4 regions of the Jilunia laotingensis genome follow, and region 4 is predicted to be linked to each of the others. Evidence: riboswitches for the same ligand, from Rfam matches in the RefSeq annotation. Region 4 holds a riboswitch; each other region holds the start of a gene.
What was found. A riboswitch is a leader RNA that binds a small molecule or an ion and turns the genes downstream of it on or off. The one in region 4 is predicted to bind cobalamin.
Positions count from the first base shown of each region.

Region 1: it holds a riboswitch for cobalamin, as region 4 does, so the genes downstream of both, H8744_RS10850 (TonB-dependent receptor) here and H8744_RS09775 (anaerobic ribonucleoside triphosphate reductase) in region 4, are expected to answer to the same signal.
Region 2: it holds a riboswitch for cobalamin, as region 4 does, so the genes downstream of both, H8744_RS12110 (TonB-dependent receptor plug domain-containing protein) here and H8744_RS09775 (anaerobic ribonucleoside triphosphate reductase) in region 4, are expected to answer to the same signal.
Region 3: it holds a riboswitch for cobalamin, as region 4 does, so the genes downstream of both, H8744_RS18895 (cysteine-rich CWC family protein) here and H8744_RS09775 (anaerobic ribonucleoside triphosphate reductase) in region 4, are expected to answer to the same signal.

Region 1 is NZ_JACRTF010000001.1:2,861,914-2,866,540, reverse strand. Features, by position in the region: gene H8744_RS10860 (helix-turn-helix transcriptional regulator) at 1-449, shown strand, start outside; gene H8744_RS10855 (hypothetical protein) at 1,489-2,943, shown strand; cobalamin riboswitch at 3,171-3,384, shown strand; gene H8744_RS10850 (TonB-dependent receptor) at 3,515-4,627, shown strand, end outside.
Region 2 is NZ_JACRTF010000001.1:3,181,066-3,185,692, forward strand. Features, by position in the region: gene H8744_RS12105 (YncE family protein) at 1-689, opposite strand, end outside; gene H8744_RS12110 (TonB-dependent receptor plug domain-containing protein) at 705-2,753, opposite strand; cobalamin riboswitch at 2,923-3,123, opposite strand; partial or broken gene H8744_RS18900 (DUF4160 domain-containing protein) at 3,222-3,481, opposite strand; gene H8744_RS12115 (DUF5106 domain-containing protein) at 3,639-4,589, shown strand.
Region 3 is NZ_JACRTF010000001.1:3,170,648-3,175,274, reverse strand. Features, by position in the region: gene H8744_RS12090 (T9SS type A sorting domain-containing protein) at 1-1,427, opposite strand, end outside; cobalamin riboswitch at 1,703-1,909, shown strand; gene H8744_RS18895 (cysteine-rich CWC family protein) at 1,973-2,200, shown strand; gene H8744_RS12085 (putative transporter) at 2,394-4,082, shown strand; partial or broken gene H8744_RS12080 (threonine/serine exporter family protein) at 4,217-4,453, shown strand; gene H8744_RS12075 (threonine/serine exporter family protein) at 4,450-4,627, shown strand, end outside.
Region 4 is NZ_JACRTF010000001.1:2,572,225-2,576,851, forward strand. Features, by position in the region: gene H8744_RS09775 (anaerobic ribonucleoside triphosphate reductase) at 1-1,326, opposite strand, end outside; cobalamin riboswitch at 1,358-1,542, opposite strand; gene H8744_RS09780 (hypothetical protein) at 1,946-2,434, shown strand; gene trhA (PAQR family membrane homeostasis protein TrhA) at 2,505-3,158, opposite strand; gene H8744_RS09790 (DUF3858 domain-containing protein) at 3,250-4,627, opposite strand, start outside.

The DNA of each region.
Region 1 (4,627 bases), 290 kb from region 4:
TTCCCCCAGCCTTAAATCCAAAAGAGGAATCAGTTGAGAATCCAAAACAATATTCGGTAGATAAACTGACCAAAGAACAAAAAGAAAACATCTTATCAGCAGTCGAGCAAGTGATGACAAATACCGAAATTATTTGTGATTGCGACTTCAACATCGAACGGCTTGCTGATTTGACAGGTTATAATTCGCGATATATCTCACAAGTGATCAATGATACTTATTGCCAGAATTTTCGTTCATTCATCAATGAATATCGAATCCGTGAAGCCCAAAAACGCCTATTGAACATCGAACAGTACGGTAATTACACCATCCAAGCCATTGCACAGAGTGTCGGATATAAATCACATGCCAACTTCATCTTATTATTTAAAAAGCATATCGGAATCACTCCTTCTATATTTCAAAAAATGGCAAAAGAGAAAAAAGGAAACCTCCCGGATGCCTAAAAGCCCCGAACAAATTGTCATTTTGGCAAAAAGTAATTTCCATATGTCATTCAGTGCAATCTTTCGGGCCAAGGACACATATGATTCAAAGAAACGCAATATACAGCAATTAGGATTTTTCAAATTGCAAGTAAAATAAGACAATAAGCGACCCAGCACATCGCTTATCCCCTCGTTTGTTCAAAACGATACATTATTTTCAAAGTTCTCATTTCATTCTATCAAAAAAGACAGCTTCATCCAAAGAGGGCAAATAGAGAAAAAAAGGAGAAAAGATGAAGCCGATAAGATAAAATCAGCCTTAATTTACTGGAAAATATTATAGCATTTGATGGAAATTGTTACTCTATCCGTTGGCTATCCGTATTTCATCTGTTGGGAATGGCTATTCCATCCATTCGTTATAGCTATTTCATCCGTCATTTATAGTGATTTTATCTCCTTTTCATTACTTCTTAACCCTAGAAATGACCTTCGGGAGTAATATTGTGATGAATTTATAAAAGACCTCGGTTAGCAATAGAGAAAAAACAAGAGCATATTGCTATATATATTCAATCGTTACTATAAAAAAGGAAAAACATATTCAACTCCTTATCCATGTCAATTCCAGAACTTAAGAGATGAATGGATACACAAATATTAACAATAGCAAAAATCCAAAATCATTATAGAGTAGAGATAATTATCTGAAAAAAAAGCAGATAAATATTTGCCTTCATCAAAAAGTATATCTACCTTTGAGAAAATTAACAAATAGAGGTATAAGTAAATACTTAAACGTATATTTGATAGATCCAATTCAAGAGCATACTCTTAAATGATATAGTTAGCCGAAGTATAATTAAAAACGTATTTGCAATGAAAAAGCACATTTTATTTTTAGTCACTCTATTTGGCTGTTTAGTCTGTTTCGCACAAATGAAGGTGGATTCCATAAGAACAATTCATTATGAAAGCACCTTCCCCATCAAATAAAATAATGATAATTAAATGAGTTTAATCATCAGAGTCCAAATTATATGTAAAACCTATAAATATGAAAAAGGTACTATTATCAATTCTATGCCTGTTTCCTTTCCTGGGAGCATGGTGCCAATCATCCGAACCTTGGTTCTATGAGGGCAAACAGTGGGCTAAATTAATATGGAAATATGACATTGAAACCGAACTGACAATCACAAACGTAATACAAGGTTCTGTTGAGATCAATGGTCTAACTTATTGGAAAGTTTTTGAATCATGGAAGGAGGATCTTTCGGACTTGACATTTAGTGGATACTATCTTCGGGAGGCTGATAGAAAAGTCTATTGGTATGAACCGGATACGGAAGAGGAATATCTATATATGGATTTTAATCTAAAGAAAGGTGATATATTTAATCATCCAAAATCCGATAGAATGGAATTGTGCATAATAGCAGCGGGAGATACCATTTTGCCGCAAGGAGACGGCATATCCCGGAAGTATATGGATGTCGGTCGTTATTACGGTGATGGCAACGTTGGAGGAGTTGAAGAAGTGTGGATAGAAGGTATTGGATCGCTGAGATTCGGCATAGGGGCATTGTGCGTAGGATGCACAGGTACAAACAGCAAACTCTTATGCTGCCATGATGCGGAAAAGACTCTTTATATGGATGAAGATAACACCTGCTTCCACAAAATTCTGACTAAAAGATTGTTATATGGTGGTAAGAAATGGGCAGTATGGTCGCCATCTGCCACAAACCCATCGGAAGGAACCACGGTCACTTCTATCATAAAAAACAGCAAAATGATTAATGAAACGTACTACTATGAAATCTGGAGTAGCAGGAATGAAGATTTGTCCGACATGAAATTAGCCTATTATATGCGGGAAGGTGCAGGAAACCAATTTTACGTTTATAACGAACATACCAACAAGGAATATCTTTGGTTTGACTTCAACCTGAACGTAGGTGACAAATTCACTTTCTATACAGGAGACTCCAAAAAGGATGCAACAGCAACTGTGGTTGCAATAACCGATACCATCTTGCCGAATGGGGATGACGTAAAGCGGAAATGCTTTCATTTAGAACCTTCTTATTTCGGAACTATGGTAGAAAGTATCGGTAGCTTGTCCTACGGGATTGGCAAGTTCAATCCATATTTTACCAACAATACTGAAAGCAAACTTTTATGTTACCACGCAGAAAATGGTGAATTGGTGTATCAAAGCGAAGAAGGCACTTGCTATAAAACTACCGGAATACAAGTGAACAAATCGGACAATTTATCCGTTAAAGTTCAGTGTCCTGAAAAAGGGAAACTCTCTTTCAATTGGGATAGAACCAATATATTCAACCGACTAAACATCTATTCCGAGGATGGCAGCCTATATCGGATAATAACCGTAACTAATGAAAATAATCAAGCCACAATAAACAACATTGCGCAAGGAGTGTACTTCTATCTATTTAGTTCCGGAGATCAACAGGGAGTTCGTGGAAAAGTCTATGTAAAATAACCATTTATTCACTGACACACTCATAAAAAGAAAATACTTAAGGTTGCATAAGCATTTATACCTTAAGTATTTTTTATGTATACCCATCTTCCACATGAGATTTCTATACGCTTGGGATTTGCGAGTATTTAGTTAAAAACAGCTATCCCTAACCTATCCTATCGACATATTATGAAACTTGATCAGAAAAGAAATATATCTTTTTTCACTTTATATCCAAACTATTTTATAATTTTGCAGCGCATTGGTTCATTTCCTCCAGGCATACGGAAGAAATGATTAAAAGGGAATCAGGTGAAAATCCTGAACAGTCCCGTTGCTGTAAGTTTCATCAAAACGTAGCAAGCACACACTCGATGCCACTGAAAGACATTTAAGTCGATTGGGAAGGCGCTTGTTACAGAAATAAGTCAGAAGACCTGCCATGCAATACGTTCAATAGCTTTCGAGGACGAGCTATGAATCCGTTAATCCGCAAACAATACACTGTGTTGCGGAAAAGGTTATTCATACATATTGGTACTCTTTGAAGCTATTTGGTGGATAAAACAACTATCAAATAGAAATATTAATGGGGAAAACTACATTCAGGCGGCTCCTCTGTCTGGTTGGGGTATGCAGCATGCTTTTGCCTATGGGGGCACAAAGTAAGCTGGATAGCATCCAAAGGCTGGACGAAGTCGTCATTAAGGCAAAAACTTATAAGCAAGTCATCCCGGCACAAGTGTTGAAGGGAGAAGAACTTAAAAAGCTCAACAGTTTCTCTGTAGCGGATGCCATCCGTTACTTCTCGGGACTACAAATAAAAGACTACGGAGGCGTAGCCGGACTTAAAACAGTCAATATCCGCAGTATGGGTACCAATCATATGGGTGTATTCTACAACGGCATTCAATTGGGAAATGCTCAAAACGGACAAATCGACCTAGGTAAATTTTCACTTGATAACATTGAAGAAATCTCGCTTTACAACGGACAAAAGAGCGAAATATTCCAATCTGCCAAAGAGTTCGGTTCATCGGGCAGCATCTATCTGACGACACGCAGACCCAAGTTTGAAGGAAACAAGAACACCAACATGTTAGTGAAAGCAAAGGCTGGTTCTTATGGATTCCTCAATCCTGCCCTACTCTACGAATATAAGTTAAGCGAAAAGATCAGCACTTGCATGAGTGCCGAGTGGATCGGGTCAGCTGGAGATTATAAGTTTCGTTATCGCCGAGTGGATGTGGAAGGAAACTTAAAATATGACACCACCGCTGTACGCCACAATAGCGACATCGATGCCATGCGAATTGATGCCGGATTATATGGAGTATTCGAGAAAGGTAAATGGAATGCATTTGCCTATCACTATACTTCGGAACGGGGAATACCGGGAGCTATCGTCAACAATGTATGGAAACGTTCGGAACGATTGTGGGACCGCAATTCTTTCATTCAAGGAGGAGTTGAATATGATCTTCTTCCTAAACTCAGTACACGTATCAATATGAAATATGCTTTCGATTACACTCACTATAACAACAACGATCCAAGCATTAAGCTAGCTGACGATATTTACAAACAAAAGGAATTTTATTTTTCATGGTCTAATAAGTATTCGATATCTCCCGCTTGGGATGTTTCATTGGCCTATGATTTCCAATGGAACGATTTCGACGGGTACAATGTCACAGATGAT
Region 2 (4,627 bases), 610 kb from region 4:
TATTCATCTGCCGCTATCTTGCCGGGATTGGGACCTACTTCTATCTTTTTTATTTCTTTGAACGGGTCAATACTCACAACAGACACGGTATTGTCCACACCGATACCATCCCAGTCCAATCCACCGGAGTTGGATACATATAGCTTGTCGTTTTGTACACAGATGCCATCCGGGTTACGCCCCACTTGTGCATAAGTCTCGATAGCTAGTGAAGCGGTATCTATCCTCGCTACCGTTCCGTCATAGGAACAGACATAAGCTTTGTCTTTGTGAAACGCAATATAGCGTGGTTGGCGTGAACTGCCGTCTTCACCCAACATAGGGATACGCTTCAATGACAGTCCCGATGTAAGGTCGATTACTTCTATCTGGCTCGATACATTTACAACGATGTAGAGCTTATTGCCATAGATAGCCATGTCGTTGGCAGTATCACCCAGTCCGCGTCGATTGAGACTGCGGAAATAGTCAATGTTCGTTTTCCCGCTTTTGAATGAATGATAGGCCAGTGTACTGTTGTTCAGGTTGAATAATCCTTCACTCAGCACATAGATCCCGGCTGTTCCTGTTTCGGTAACTGTTCCGTTACCCCCTCCGCCTTCTTCTCTATTATTCTCTTTGTCTGTCAAGTCATCACAGGCAAAAAAGAGTAGGGCGAATAATAATCCTATCAGATATTTATAGTTCATCATAATGATTGGGTTTTAATAAGTTACTTTTAAAGTGGCTCGTACCGAACGTCCCGGCATGGGGAAGAATTTGATAATTTCATAATTCTTGTTCAATAAGTTGAGGACTTCCACATGGAGTGATGTATGTATATTCCTTATTTTGAACTCCCGGCTTGCCGAAATACTGTGATCGCTGTATCCGCTCAGTCGATTCTGGCTGATATTTTCTCCTTGCGTATACCGTTTTCCGGAAAAAAGGAATGAATAGGAGAGGTTAATCCAAGGTGTTTCGATACCCGCTTGTCCCGAACCGGACACACGAGGCGTATAGGCTATCTGGTGACCGTAAGTTGCTTTCTCCGGTTCATTGTTGGGATCGGTCTTGTCCAATGCATGCTGGTAGGTATAATTTCCGGAGAGATTGATCCGTAGCTTCTCCAGAGGCTGCATTGTAATAGTTCCGGTCACGTCGATTCCTTTGATTTCCGCTTTGCCGAGGTTTGTCATTGTCCATACGAAAATATCTTTTGTCGGAGTGGCAATGATCTTATCTGTTACCTTATTATAATAAGCATCTACCGTAGCAGATAAATAGGGTAAAAATTCATTGATCGCTTTACTATAAGTAAGTCCCAGGTTGTATTGCCTCGTATTTTCGGGGCGAAGGGTTACTGTTCCTATCTTTCCGTAGTATAAATCGTTGAAATTCGGAAGGCGGAAAATGCTTTTGTAGAAAAAACGTATTCTGAATTCTTCTTCGTTGAACGGTTTAAAAGAGGCACTGACATAAGGACTTAGTTTATGATGATTCTTCCCGCTTTCTCCTTCTTTTGTTTTTTCATTTATCATTGTTGCCAATGCAGAAGCGGATAGGGTCACCCATTCGTTTACATATTTACCGGCCAGTACGGTTAGCCATGAATAACGGGTGGGGTAGGCAAAGTCGGGTAAGTTCGCATTAAGGGTATTGATACTTCCGTCCGTGGATAGGGAGAAGGAGAGATTGTCCAGAAAACGATACAGAACGGAAGCTGACAAATAATATTCTTGCTGATAGTAACTATTGTCCTGTTTCTTTTCAGAGTTCTTGTAAGACGGATCGAGGTATCGTTGATAGTTCCAGTTCCATTTTGCTGAAGTCTGGAATGCCCACTTACGGTTGAATTCCTTTTTATATTGGCTCTGGATAAAGGTGTTTTTATCCCATAAATGCTGGGCGGCAAAATCATAATAAAAGGTCGTTGCGTTGGGCAATCCTCGCGAAGATTGGTAATAATATGCCTTTACCCTCCATTGTTCTTTGTCGGAGAAGTTTCCGAACAGTCCGATTTCAGCGCGTAAGTTTTCTACCTGGGTATTCTTTCTTTTTTCACGGGAGGTGAGATCACCTTTATCACCGTAATGCAGTGTGAAAGGGTAATGTCCATCTGCCGACATCCATTCTCCGTTGGCGGACAATGCCCATTTGCTGTTCAGTTGTTGTTCTATCAGTAACGATGGGTTCACCAATCCCCAAGAGCCTGTTTTGAACGAGGCATGAATATTGGTCTTTTTAGTATTCTTAAAGCGGGGTGTCAAAGTTTGTATATTCAGCAAACCTGCCGATGCGAAGAATCTTGCTGGTTGGAATATGTTATCACTCTGTCCGTTACTTAAAGAAAGCCTGTCCACATTGTCTAATGAAAAGCGTCCGATATCAATCTGACCGGTTTGGCAATCAGTCAGTGTGATACCATCATAGCCGACAGCGGTATGCTCAGCCCCTAGGCTTCGAAGTGATACTGTTTTCAATCCGCCTATACCCCCATAATCTTTTACCGTCACACCGGCAAAGTGTTTCACTGCATCGGATACTTGCAAGACATTCAGGTTTTTCAATTCATCTTTAGAGAAAATCTGTATGGGGGCTGCCGAACGTACCTCTTGTGTCTGGTAGCGGTCAGCGACTATCACTTCCGGAATGGTGTAAATATGTGTGGTATCCACTTTTTGCTGTTGTGCAAAAAGTGTGGGAGTACAATAGTAACAGTATAAGATGACTCCCAAGAGTCTATATTTAAAATTCAGTTTCAATCTGTTCATTCAATTCGTTTTGCATTAAAATGTCCGGGCGAAATCACTTCGACCGGACACGATAATAAACTTGGCAGAGTTTATTTTAATCATACTTTCTCTGAATCAGAGTGGTGAATGAAATGATGGATAGAATTATCCGGCTCATTAGACTCAACGCTTTTTCCACGAAAGCAATGAAATTGGATTTGCATGGTAGGTCTTCTGACTTGTTCCTGTTACGAACTGCCTTCCCGGTTTTCCCAGTGGCAAATTGAGTTAGTTGTCCATAACATAGATAGAACTTACAGCAGCGGGACTGTTCAGGATTCGCACCTGATTCCCTTTTAATCGCATTCTCTGTGAAAGGAGTTTGCGAACCAATGCGAAGGCAAAGATAGAAAGAATATTTAGATAATGGTCAATGATAGTAGATATTTTATCAATAAAGAGAATCAATATTCAAGCATGGTCTATGGTGGCATCAATATTCGGTTTTCAATTTAATGCCCAATGCCTGTTATCTATTTTCTCACTGCGTTGGGCTTTTTCCCATAAAGTAAGAATCTCAGGTTCATGTAAATCAATCATTCATTTACTTTAGCTATTACTTTTGCAGGTACTTGCCCGTCTACTATTCTATCTAACACACTAATAGAATATTCATAATCGCCATAAGTAAAATGAATATGTGGCGGGTTATGGTCTTTCCAATAAAGGCTTATTATGATGCCAAAGAATCTACAAATTTCAGGCATAACAACTATTCTTTTAATTCAGACACAAATGTGACTAATTAGTTTCATTTGGACAAATTAAAAAGTATAAAATAAATGCGTATTTTAGAAATCAATTCTATTGCTTTAAGAAAATAATCATGTATTTTTGTAGGATATAGAAAACACATTGATTAGAATGATGAAGCATATAGAATACCTCTTGAGAACAATTTTGGTGCTATGTTTGTGTTCATGCAAAAGCGGAAATGCTTCCGTTCCTGCAGACAATACACAACAAGATACAATTACAACATTTACCTTGCCCACCATCCCCGTAATGCTAACAACACCAGAGCAACGGGCGGACTTTATAGTCAAACATTATTGGGACAATACGAATTTTGCCGATACCAATTATATTCATCATCCCGAAATTATAGAACAAGCATGGGCGGATTATTGTGACCTTTTGAACCATGTAACATTGACTACAGCCCAAGAAGCCATTAAAGCCGCCATCAACAAAGCAGGAGCGGAAAGAAAAGTTTTCAATTACATGACCGATCTGGCAGATAAGTACCTGTACGACCCCAATTCCCCTATGCGCAATGAGGAATATTATATCCCCGTGCTTGAAGCAATGATAACCTCCCCTATTCTAAATGAAACTGAAAAAATCCGCCCAAAAGCAAGATTGGAACTGGCGCAAAAGAACCGTGTCGGCACAAAGGCTCTCGACTTTACCTACACGGTAGCATCAGGTAGACAAAGTACACTTTATCAAATAAAATCAGACTATACACTTTTGTTTATCAATAATCCGGGATGTCATGCCTGTACCGAAACGATCAATGCCATAAAAAATATTCCCATGATCGAAGAGCTAATAAAGAAAAAAAGAATGATCATACTTTCACTTTATCCGGACGAAGAAGTTGACGATTGGAGAAAGCATCGTTCTGAATTCCCATCCGAATGGATTACCGCATATGATAAATCGCTTACACTCAAAACTGAAAATTTATATGATTTAAAAGCCATCCCTACCCTTTATTTATTGGATTCGGATAAAACGGTTATCTTAAAAGACGCATCGGCTCAAGCTATTGAAGAGTGGCTGATTAACAATATCTCCTTAATTCCATAACCTAATGTCTTTCATATAAATGCAAATCGTTTTCCGTA
Region 3 (4,627 bases), 600 kb from region 4:
ACGCTAGCAATGGAGTATTCCGGAAATCCGGGAGTTGCATTTCGATGTCTATAAGTGAGTTCGAGGACATCTGCCGCAACGTTGTCAATCTTTTCTCCTCCACAGTAGACGTTATAAGACTCTAATTCCAATCCGTCATAAACCTGCTCGTCCTTGTTCCAAGTAAGAGTTACTTCTTTAAATTCCTGTGATTTTGCCTGCAATCCTTCTGGAGTAGCCGGGATTTTGACCGTACGGTACTCTGTTTGCAACATCCAGCATTCGGGCACTCCCCCCATGGCGACTACAACGTCGTTATTTCCCATAATAAAGGTCCCATCAGCTGAAATAGCACAAGGTGTTACTTTCGTTTTCTCTTCATATGCAAATGTAAAAGAGGGCTTGACTCCCTGGGCAAAAAGACTCATGAAATAGTCAAAACCGAGAATGCGATCCTCTTCATAAGAATACCAGAACGGTCGTTCATAGATTTCACCGGTAAAAAATGATCCATAACCAAACGAGCTAACAGCATTCCCATTATCGGCAACGGCAAGATCATCCGGAGAATGATAGGGTTCGAAGGGAATAATTTTCTTATATGATTTCTGCAGTACATCATAAACGCCTGGTTCGCTATTGCCAAAAATAAATCCAACAAATCTGCCATTCGGACTGACGGCACACGCCTTATTTTGTCCAGTCCCGTTGTATTGCACATCCTCTCCGACTCCTTCTATCAGATGGCATTCCCCATTTTGCCAATAAGCAGCAGCCTCATACATCGGAAACCAGATGACACCGGTAATGATACTTCCATCTGTAGACACATCGACGGCTTTACCTCCTACCGCATCCTGCGGGAGATTTAATTGGCTAAACGTCCACGCACCTGAGTCCGCTTGCTCCCACTTACATGGAAACATGTAGGTGGAATTCCCGATTCCTATATTTCCAACCACGGTCTTTCCGTCTCCCGATATTGCATTGGCAAAGCTCCCATCTTCAAAATAATTGAATTGTGAAAGTTCGTAACTGCCGAAACCCAAGGATGTACGGATGCCATCTTTCCAGACGGCAGCGACATTGATAGGAAAAGTGCGATCTCCGTCGAAATCGCTTACAGTAATAGTATATTCAGGATCTTTAAACGTACCTGATATTACTCCATCATTCGAGACATCCGCAAAAGATCCGCTTTTACCATAATCAGTCTCGTCATAATCCGTAATCCATTCCATGCTTCCGGTTTCGACATTGTACAAATAACTTTTCATATATATATTATATGCAAAGTACTGGCTACTTACCCCTACAACATATTTCCCGTTAGGTGACATACCCGTGCCTAATGAATTGGCACCTGTCGCGGTGAACGTCTTTTCTGCATGTACATTTGCTACACAAGCAAAGATACCCATAATTAAATAAAGTAATGTTTTTCTCATAATCTACACATTTTAGTTTATTGATTACCAAAGACAAATCTATGGTTTTATAAAGGAAAAAACAAACCGAACTCTCGCTGATTCACGAATTCGATACTATTTTTCGATTACAATTCTTTCTATCGTTTCAAATGCTACACTGTTTAGAAACTAAAAAATAAGCAAACATTAAAGCGACTATTGAAATATCCGATTTTTTAATACTTTTCCGATGCAGGAAAATATATAATCTTAGCTTTTTTCTTCTTCCCTATCCCATCTTATTATAAATTCTATTATCTTTGCCACGAATTGGTTTCAGATGCACAATTCTGTGATTTGAATTAAAAGGGAATCGGGTGTAAATCCCGAACAGTCCACGCTGCTGTGAAACTCTGCTAATATCTTGTAAAACACCTTTGCCACTGATGTGACATTTATACATTGGGAAGGCATCAAGATTAGGAGTCAGTCAGAAGACCTGCCATTCATTAAAGGCTGCTTTGGCTCGTGGGATTAGAAAAACAGTACGAAAAAATAAGTTAACTAAGTAATTAACATGAGGTATGCCTATAAAAAAGGTATGTCCGCGTTGCGGTGCGACATTTGATTGTTCGCATAATGATATTTCATCCTGTCATTGTGCTACTATAAATCTTGGTAAAAGTCCATGTACTTATATACAGAAGCACTATTCAGACTGTCTTTGTCATGACTGTTTGATTGAAATAAAAGCGAACTTCGACCATAGTGAATCCAACCTTTATTGCATAAAAAAGAAAGATGATGTTTAGCTGATAAAAATGCGGTAATATGCCGCTATAAAGGTTCGATGTGTGTGTATCCCTGTAGAAGTGATTTCTCCAGGGATACTTTTAGCAAACCGAAATTTATATGGATTTACATGGAAATATCATTAAATGATATTATGAACAAGCCATAAACAAAGATTTATAACTAATAAAACAAATCATAACTTTCAATAAAATGGAACTTTTAAGAAACCTTTTCGAAGGATTCCCCAATCTTTGGGGTGGTGGAGTAGCTCACTCCGTACTAATTTTGTCATTAGTGATTGCTTGCGGTATCATATTAGGCAAAATAAAAGTTGCAGGTATTTCATTAGGTGTTACCTGGATACTTTTCGTCGGTATAGTTTTCGGGCATTTTAATCTAAATTTAGATGAACATTTACTTCATTTTCTAAAAGAATTCGGATTGATTTTATTTGTATATTCCATTGGTTTACAAGTAGGTCCCGGCTTCTTTTCTGCTTTTAAAAAAGGGGGATTCACCTTAAACATGCTGGCTATAACAACCATTTTTCTGAGTATTGTCATTACCATAATTCTACATTTTACAACAGGTACTCCCATTACGACAATGGTCGGTATTTTATCAGGTGCTGTTACCAATACCCCGGGATTGGGAGCAGCTCAACAAGCGAATAGCGATATGAATGGCATAGATGCACCGGAAATAGCCATGGGGTATGCAGTTGCATATCCTTTAGGGGTAGTAGGTGCCATTTTTTCTTTATTGATACTAAAATATATACTGAATATCAATACTTCAAAAGAAGAAGCAGAAGCTGAAAAGGGTTTGGGACATTTACAAGAACTAACTGTGCGCCCCGTTTCAATTGAAATAAAAAATGAAGCTGTTGACGGAAAAAAAATTAAAGATATCCGTCCATTGGTAAACCGTAACTTTGTCATCTCACGTATCCGCTATCACGAAGGAAAGCAAGAGACCGAATTGGTAAATTCAGAAACAGCCCTGCACATTCATGATAAAATTCTGATTATCTCGAACCCGATAGATATTGAAGCCATTTCAGTATTCTTCGGCAAACAAATTGAGATGGAATGGGAACAACTGAATAAGAACCTGATTTCACGTCGTATCCTAATAACAAAACCAGAACTAAATGGGAAAATGCTTTCACAACTTAAAATACGCAACAATTTCGGAGCAAGTATTACTCGCATAAATCGTTCGGGTGTTGACCTTGTAGCGACACCCAATCTACAATTACAAATGGGGGATCGCGTTACCGTAGTAGGGAGCGAATTAGCAGTAAGCCACGCAGAAAAAGTGTTGGGTAATTCCATGAAACGATTGAACCAGCCTAACCTTATACCTATATTTATAGGTATTGCATTAGGATGTATCCTGGGAAGTATTCCATTCATGTTTCCCGGTATCCCTCAACCGGTAAAATTAGGTTTGGCAGGAGGTCCACTTATCGTATCTATACTAATCAGTCGTTTTGGTCCTCAATATAAAATGATTACTTATACAACCATGAGTGCAAATTTAATGGTAAGAGAGATAGGAATTTCATTATTCCTTGCCTGTGTAGGCTTAGGAGCTGGCAAAGAATTTATTGAGACAATAATAAATGAAGGAGGATATATATGGATTGCCTATGGTGTACTCATTACTGTAATTCCACTATTGTTGACAGGAATTATCGGGCGCTATGTATGTAAATTAAATTATTACACGCTTATAGGTGTATTATCCGGTGCAAATACCAACCCACCCGCCTTAGCCTATTCTAATGATCTTACATCCTGTGATGCACCGGCAGTCGGATATGCTACTGTATACCCTTTGGCCATGTTCTTACGTGTACTTACGGCACAACTACTTATTTTATGTTTAGGTTGAATTTCAATTTTTTGAACCATATCCCAACTGGAAACAATATCAAAATAGGAAAGGCGCATCAAGCATATTTTTTTATTTGAGTGCATTAAGTTGGGAAACGTATGATAATCATTTGTCACTATCCATATTATGGGGTTGCTTCACTATGCGCTTCTACTGCATTAATTTTCGACACGACATCAGAAATAGCACTTGCAACAAGTGTTCTTTATCTCGTACCGGGGGTACCTTTAATAAATGGTGTCATTGACATTGTCGAAGGTTATATTCTAACAGGATTTGCACGTTTAGTACAAGCTTCCTTACTGATAGTATGTATTGCTATCGGACTTTCATTCACTTTATTATTAGTCAAGGATAGTTTATTATGATAATTATAGATATTCTTTCAGACGGACTATTTGCAGCTGTAGCAGGTATTGGTTTTGGAGCTATTTCAGATCCCCCTTTGAGGGTTGTTAGAATTATCGGTTTACTAGCTGCAGTAGGCCATGCCTGTCGTTATTGCTTAATGTCGATCACTGAAATGGATATTGCAACCGGAT
Region 4 (4,627 bases):
AGTGTCCAGAAACATGAAGTTGGGGAACAATGCCTTGGCCGTAGTGTGGCAAGCTTTCAGGAAGAGGTCGAAATTGGGGGTGGTAAAAGTCATTCGTCCTTCTTCTGCCGCTTCGAAATCGGTCATTGCTTTTTGATAATCTTCTTCGGAGTAAGATACTCCCTCTTTTATTTTGAATATCTGGATAGGGAATACCGGCACCTCTCCACGAGTGCCTAACCCCTCTATAGTCGCTTTCAGCAGTTCTTCGATGACCATGCGACCTTCAGCGGAAGTGTCTGTACCATAGTTGATAGAACTGAATACTACCTGATTGCCTCCACGCGAATGCATCGTATTCAGGTTGTGGATGAAGCCTTCCATAGCTTGATGGGTGTCCTTGCGGGTTTGCAGGTATGCTTTTTCAATCACCCGGGCTAGATGCTCCTTGTCAATATTGATTTGTAAGGCTGTCAGTGCCATGCGAAAGGTTTCGCGTTCCAGCTCGTTGGTTTTGATGGATGGCAGGTGTTCTTCAATCAAAGCACGGATAGCTTTTTCTTCCACGCTGGTGTTGGTATCCATTACCACATAAAAACTGATGAATGAGGCCAAGTGTTTACGGAAAGATTTGCTGACACCTTTGGCCATGAAGAAGTCAAAGGCAGGAATTGCTTGACCACCGTGCTGCTCATTCTGGTTGGTCTGGAAAATGATGGTAGCGAGTGTGGCATAACTTTGAATGCTTTGAGGCGTACGGATACTGCCGTTCTTGGTGCGGAAACCGCGCTCAAAAAGGTCATCCATGTCATATTGGATGCAAGTGGTTGTCTTTGTCGGATAATAATCCAAGTCATGGATGTGGATATCGCCCAATTGATGTGCCTCCGCGAATCGCTTTGGCAGCAGGTATTTGTAGGTGTAGTCTTTTGTGACTTCGGAGGCGAAAGTCATCATTTGTCCGGCCGGTGTATGGCTACTCATATTGGCATTGCTCAGATTTATATCGTTTTTATCGATAGCCACGATGCCGTCCATTACCTGTTTCATTTGGGTCTTCTTGTCCCGCTCCGTATTGCGCCATTCACGGTAGATGATGTATTTCTTGGCAACCTCCGGACGCACCTTCATTAATTCCTTTTCTACCAAGTCCTGAATCTCTTCCACTGTGATTGTCGGATTGCTAAACCGGCTGATGACATTCATGGTAATGTCAGCTACGAGTTGTTGCTCGTCTGTGATGCCTGTGGCACTGAACGCTTTGCTAATTGCGTTTTTAATTTTACTAATAGAGAAATCTTCTCTTTTACCATCGCGTTTGATGATACAAATTTCAGCGTAGTTCATAACTTTAACTCCCGAAAGCTTTTAAAAGTTGATAAAATGATTAATTCCGGTAGGTCTTCTGACTTATCTCTCCCTCGCATCGCCTTCCCACGCTGTGCGCGCAGTGACATAGTGTGCGGATTCATAGAGAATTACAGCAGCGGGTACTGTCGCCGATTTGCACAGCGTTCCCTCATGACTAAACCTCTTTTTAGCTCCGAAACAGTGACAAAGATAATGCTTCTATAAATAGGTTGGTTGACTTTTAACAATAAAATTCGGGAAACTTTTCTTTGTGACTGATACAGAAAGTTTTCCATTTCGGGAAACTTTTTTATTGATATGCGAGTGAAAGGTTTCTTTGATAATGTAAAAAACATGGGGTGGAATGCTTATCGCATTGTATCATGTCCGCATCTGACTATCTATCGTTAAAATGTTAAGATAGAGTAACGGATTAGTATTTATGCATATAAATTAATATATTTGAAAAACCATTCGGATAAGATCGGGAGAATTGATAGAGGGAGGAGAAATTGAATAACCGAAGGTGTACTATGAGTACGAATTGCAGAATGTAATTGAATAAAAAGTTTATAGAAGAATGAGGATCGTATATTTACTTTTAATTCTGTCATGTATGATGACGGAGCGTTTGTATGCACAAATAACTTGCATCGGAGATGAGGATCTTGTATCCAAAGTTCAAAATTCAGATAAGCGTTACAAATTTATTTATGTGTTTTGTAACTATTGTCAGGCTTCTCAGGTACGCTATCCGGAGGTGGTCAAGCTTATACATGATAATAAAGACATGGACAGCTTCTTTATCTGTGCGCAGGATAGTTCTGAAATTGCGGAATATGTGGATACTTGTAAGGTCGCTTCTACTATGTACGTGATTAATCAAAACAGGAAGAGAAAAATGGTGAGTTTCTACAATCCGATAAAGGCTACTTGTAAGTTTCTCAAAAAGCAATTAGGTGTGGACACGGATAAAATGGGTGCTTCTGATTTTTGTGTTCTTGATAAGGATAATAAAGTGATAGCACAAACAAATTGGGCTATGAATGATGAAGATTATTTTAAATTGTTGAAAGAGAGTCTGAATATCAGGAGTGCCGACTGATCGTTTGAGGTAATCTGTTTGATTCCTTTTTTTGCAGCACGACGAATGGTTTGCTTGTGTTTATAACGTATTATTTCAATATCATCCAGATCGCTATGATATGTCCGATGCTTCCTCCCAGGCAAAAAAGATGGAATACGGAGTGCATATAGGGCTTACGCAATGAATAGAACACCGCACCTAAAATGTAAGAGGCACCTCCACCGAGTAACCACCAGAAAGCAGGTGTGGCTCCCATGTCTGAGAGGCAGTGCATCAGTGGTTTGAGTGCTACCAAGATTGCCGCTCCCATTCCTACATAGCATATGGTTTCGAGATTGCTATGTTCTTTCAGGCTGGTGAAGCTAAGTATAAATCCTATGATGGCTGATAACCAAACGAAGGCAAATATTCCCCAACCCCAGCCGCCTGCATTTCGCATGACTAAAAGTGTAAAAGGAGTATAGGTGCCCGCAATGTGCAGGTAAATGGCTCCATGGTCGAACTTGCGTAATAGTTCTTTGAGTGATCCGGGAGGCGCGGAATGATACCAGGTCGAACTGACATACGATGACAGCATACCTGTGAGGTAGATCGCAATGCAGGCAACAGCCCAGTGAGGGTCGTTGCTTGCTGCTGCTTTTATTAATAGAAAGTATCCTGCTGTTAGGCCCAGCAGGATACCCGTTCCATGACTGATTGCGTTGGCGAGTTCCTCCCCGTTAGTGTATCGATGATTTTTCAATGTCGTGACTTTTAGCTTCGGGCTGTAAAAGTACTCTATATTTTTGAAACACTCGGCTCGAAGTCTGTTTAAATTTCTATTTAAACAGGTTTTACTCTTTCTTTAAAATAATCTTTCCATTATACTGGGCAGCTACCAGTTTGCGGAAATCGAGAAAATCCTTGTACATTGCTTTGGGGTATACTCCTTTATACATCAGTAATTGATGTATGACTTTTATTTCCTTGTCTTCCACTTTTAAAGAGGAGGTGAATTTGCCGAAGCGGTTTTTTAACGTACACGTTTTAGGCATTGATTCAATAACATATCCGTCCGGAAGTTGCAAGGTGATACTGTCTGTGTCGAGATAACCGTATTCTATATGGATATCCTGTTTCCGTTCTTTCATTTCCGGTGTGCTGAATCCTTTGCGGAACACGTTGATGGGAATAAACAAACGGTTTCCGGTTTTATTGCCATATTGTTCGCTGCTGATAGAATATGAAATGTCTATCTGGGGCATTGCCTCTTTCTTCTCGACTATCTTTATATTACCGATATTCGCTTGTCCTAAAGTGATTCCTGAATGTAGACGGTCTTTTTGGCGTGAAGGCTCGAGGTGGGTGATGGGAGCCGTACTTTCATATTGAAACAAGCGGGAGGATTCTTTGGCTGCAATGTTGACACTTCCAGTGGGAGAAAGTACCACTTGTGCCGTAATGCTTTGTGTATTCAGTGAATCGGGGTACGAAGGCAATCGGCAAAGCTTACCGCCTTCGGGAGTGATCAGCAGAGCATCGTGGTCAGCGATGCTACTGTGTACATAACCGAAAGGCAGTTCGGGATTGGTGCATTCCAACCAAAGTGTGTCTTTGGCTAAAGGAACTTGCAGGATGACATGATTCATTTGATTGGCACTGGCATAATCGGCTATTAACCGTTCGTTGTCGGTACTGATCACCGTGTAAACGGAAGGAATGCCCAGTTCTTGGAGCATGGCACGTGTATAATTGGACAACCCTTTGCAATCACCGAAGCCGGCACGACAAACATCGGTGGCTGCGATAGGCTGAAGTCCTCCGATACCCAGTTGGATGCTGACATAACGTGTGGTGGCTGCCAAATGGTCGTAAACAGCTTTCACCTTCTCACGGGGAGTGGTGCAATGCGCTGTCATTTCGTGCAATTTGGCTTTGGTCGCCTCGTCCAATTGATCACGACCGGCAAGTAGTCCGTATTGCCAATCGCCATAATCTTTCCATGTACTCATATTACCACGGCTACCGTCAAAAATGAAATTTCCCGGGGCGAAGTATATGCGGGGAATGAGATCGGAAAGTGAAGCACCGAATGGTTCGTATTCAATAGCGGAAATCGGGCCGAGGCTCACTTCCATGAGTACGTTTCCTTCTGGGGTTTTCTTTTCTGCCACTTCTGCCTGGGTATTTATTTTATGATACCGGCATGGCAGTTCCGCGGGTGTTTGTATC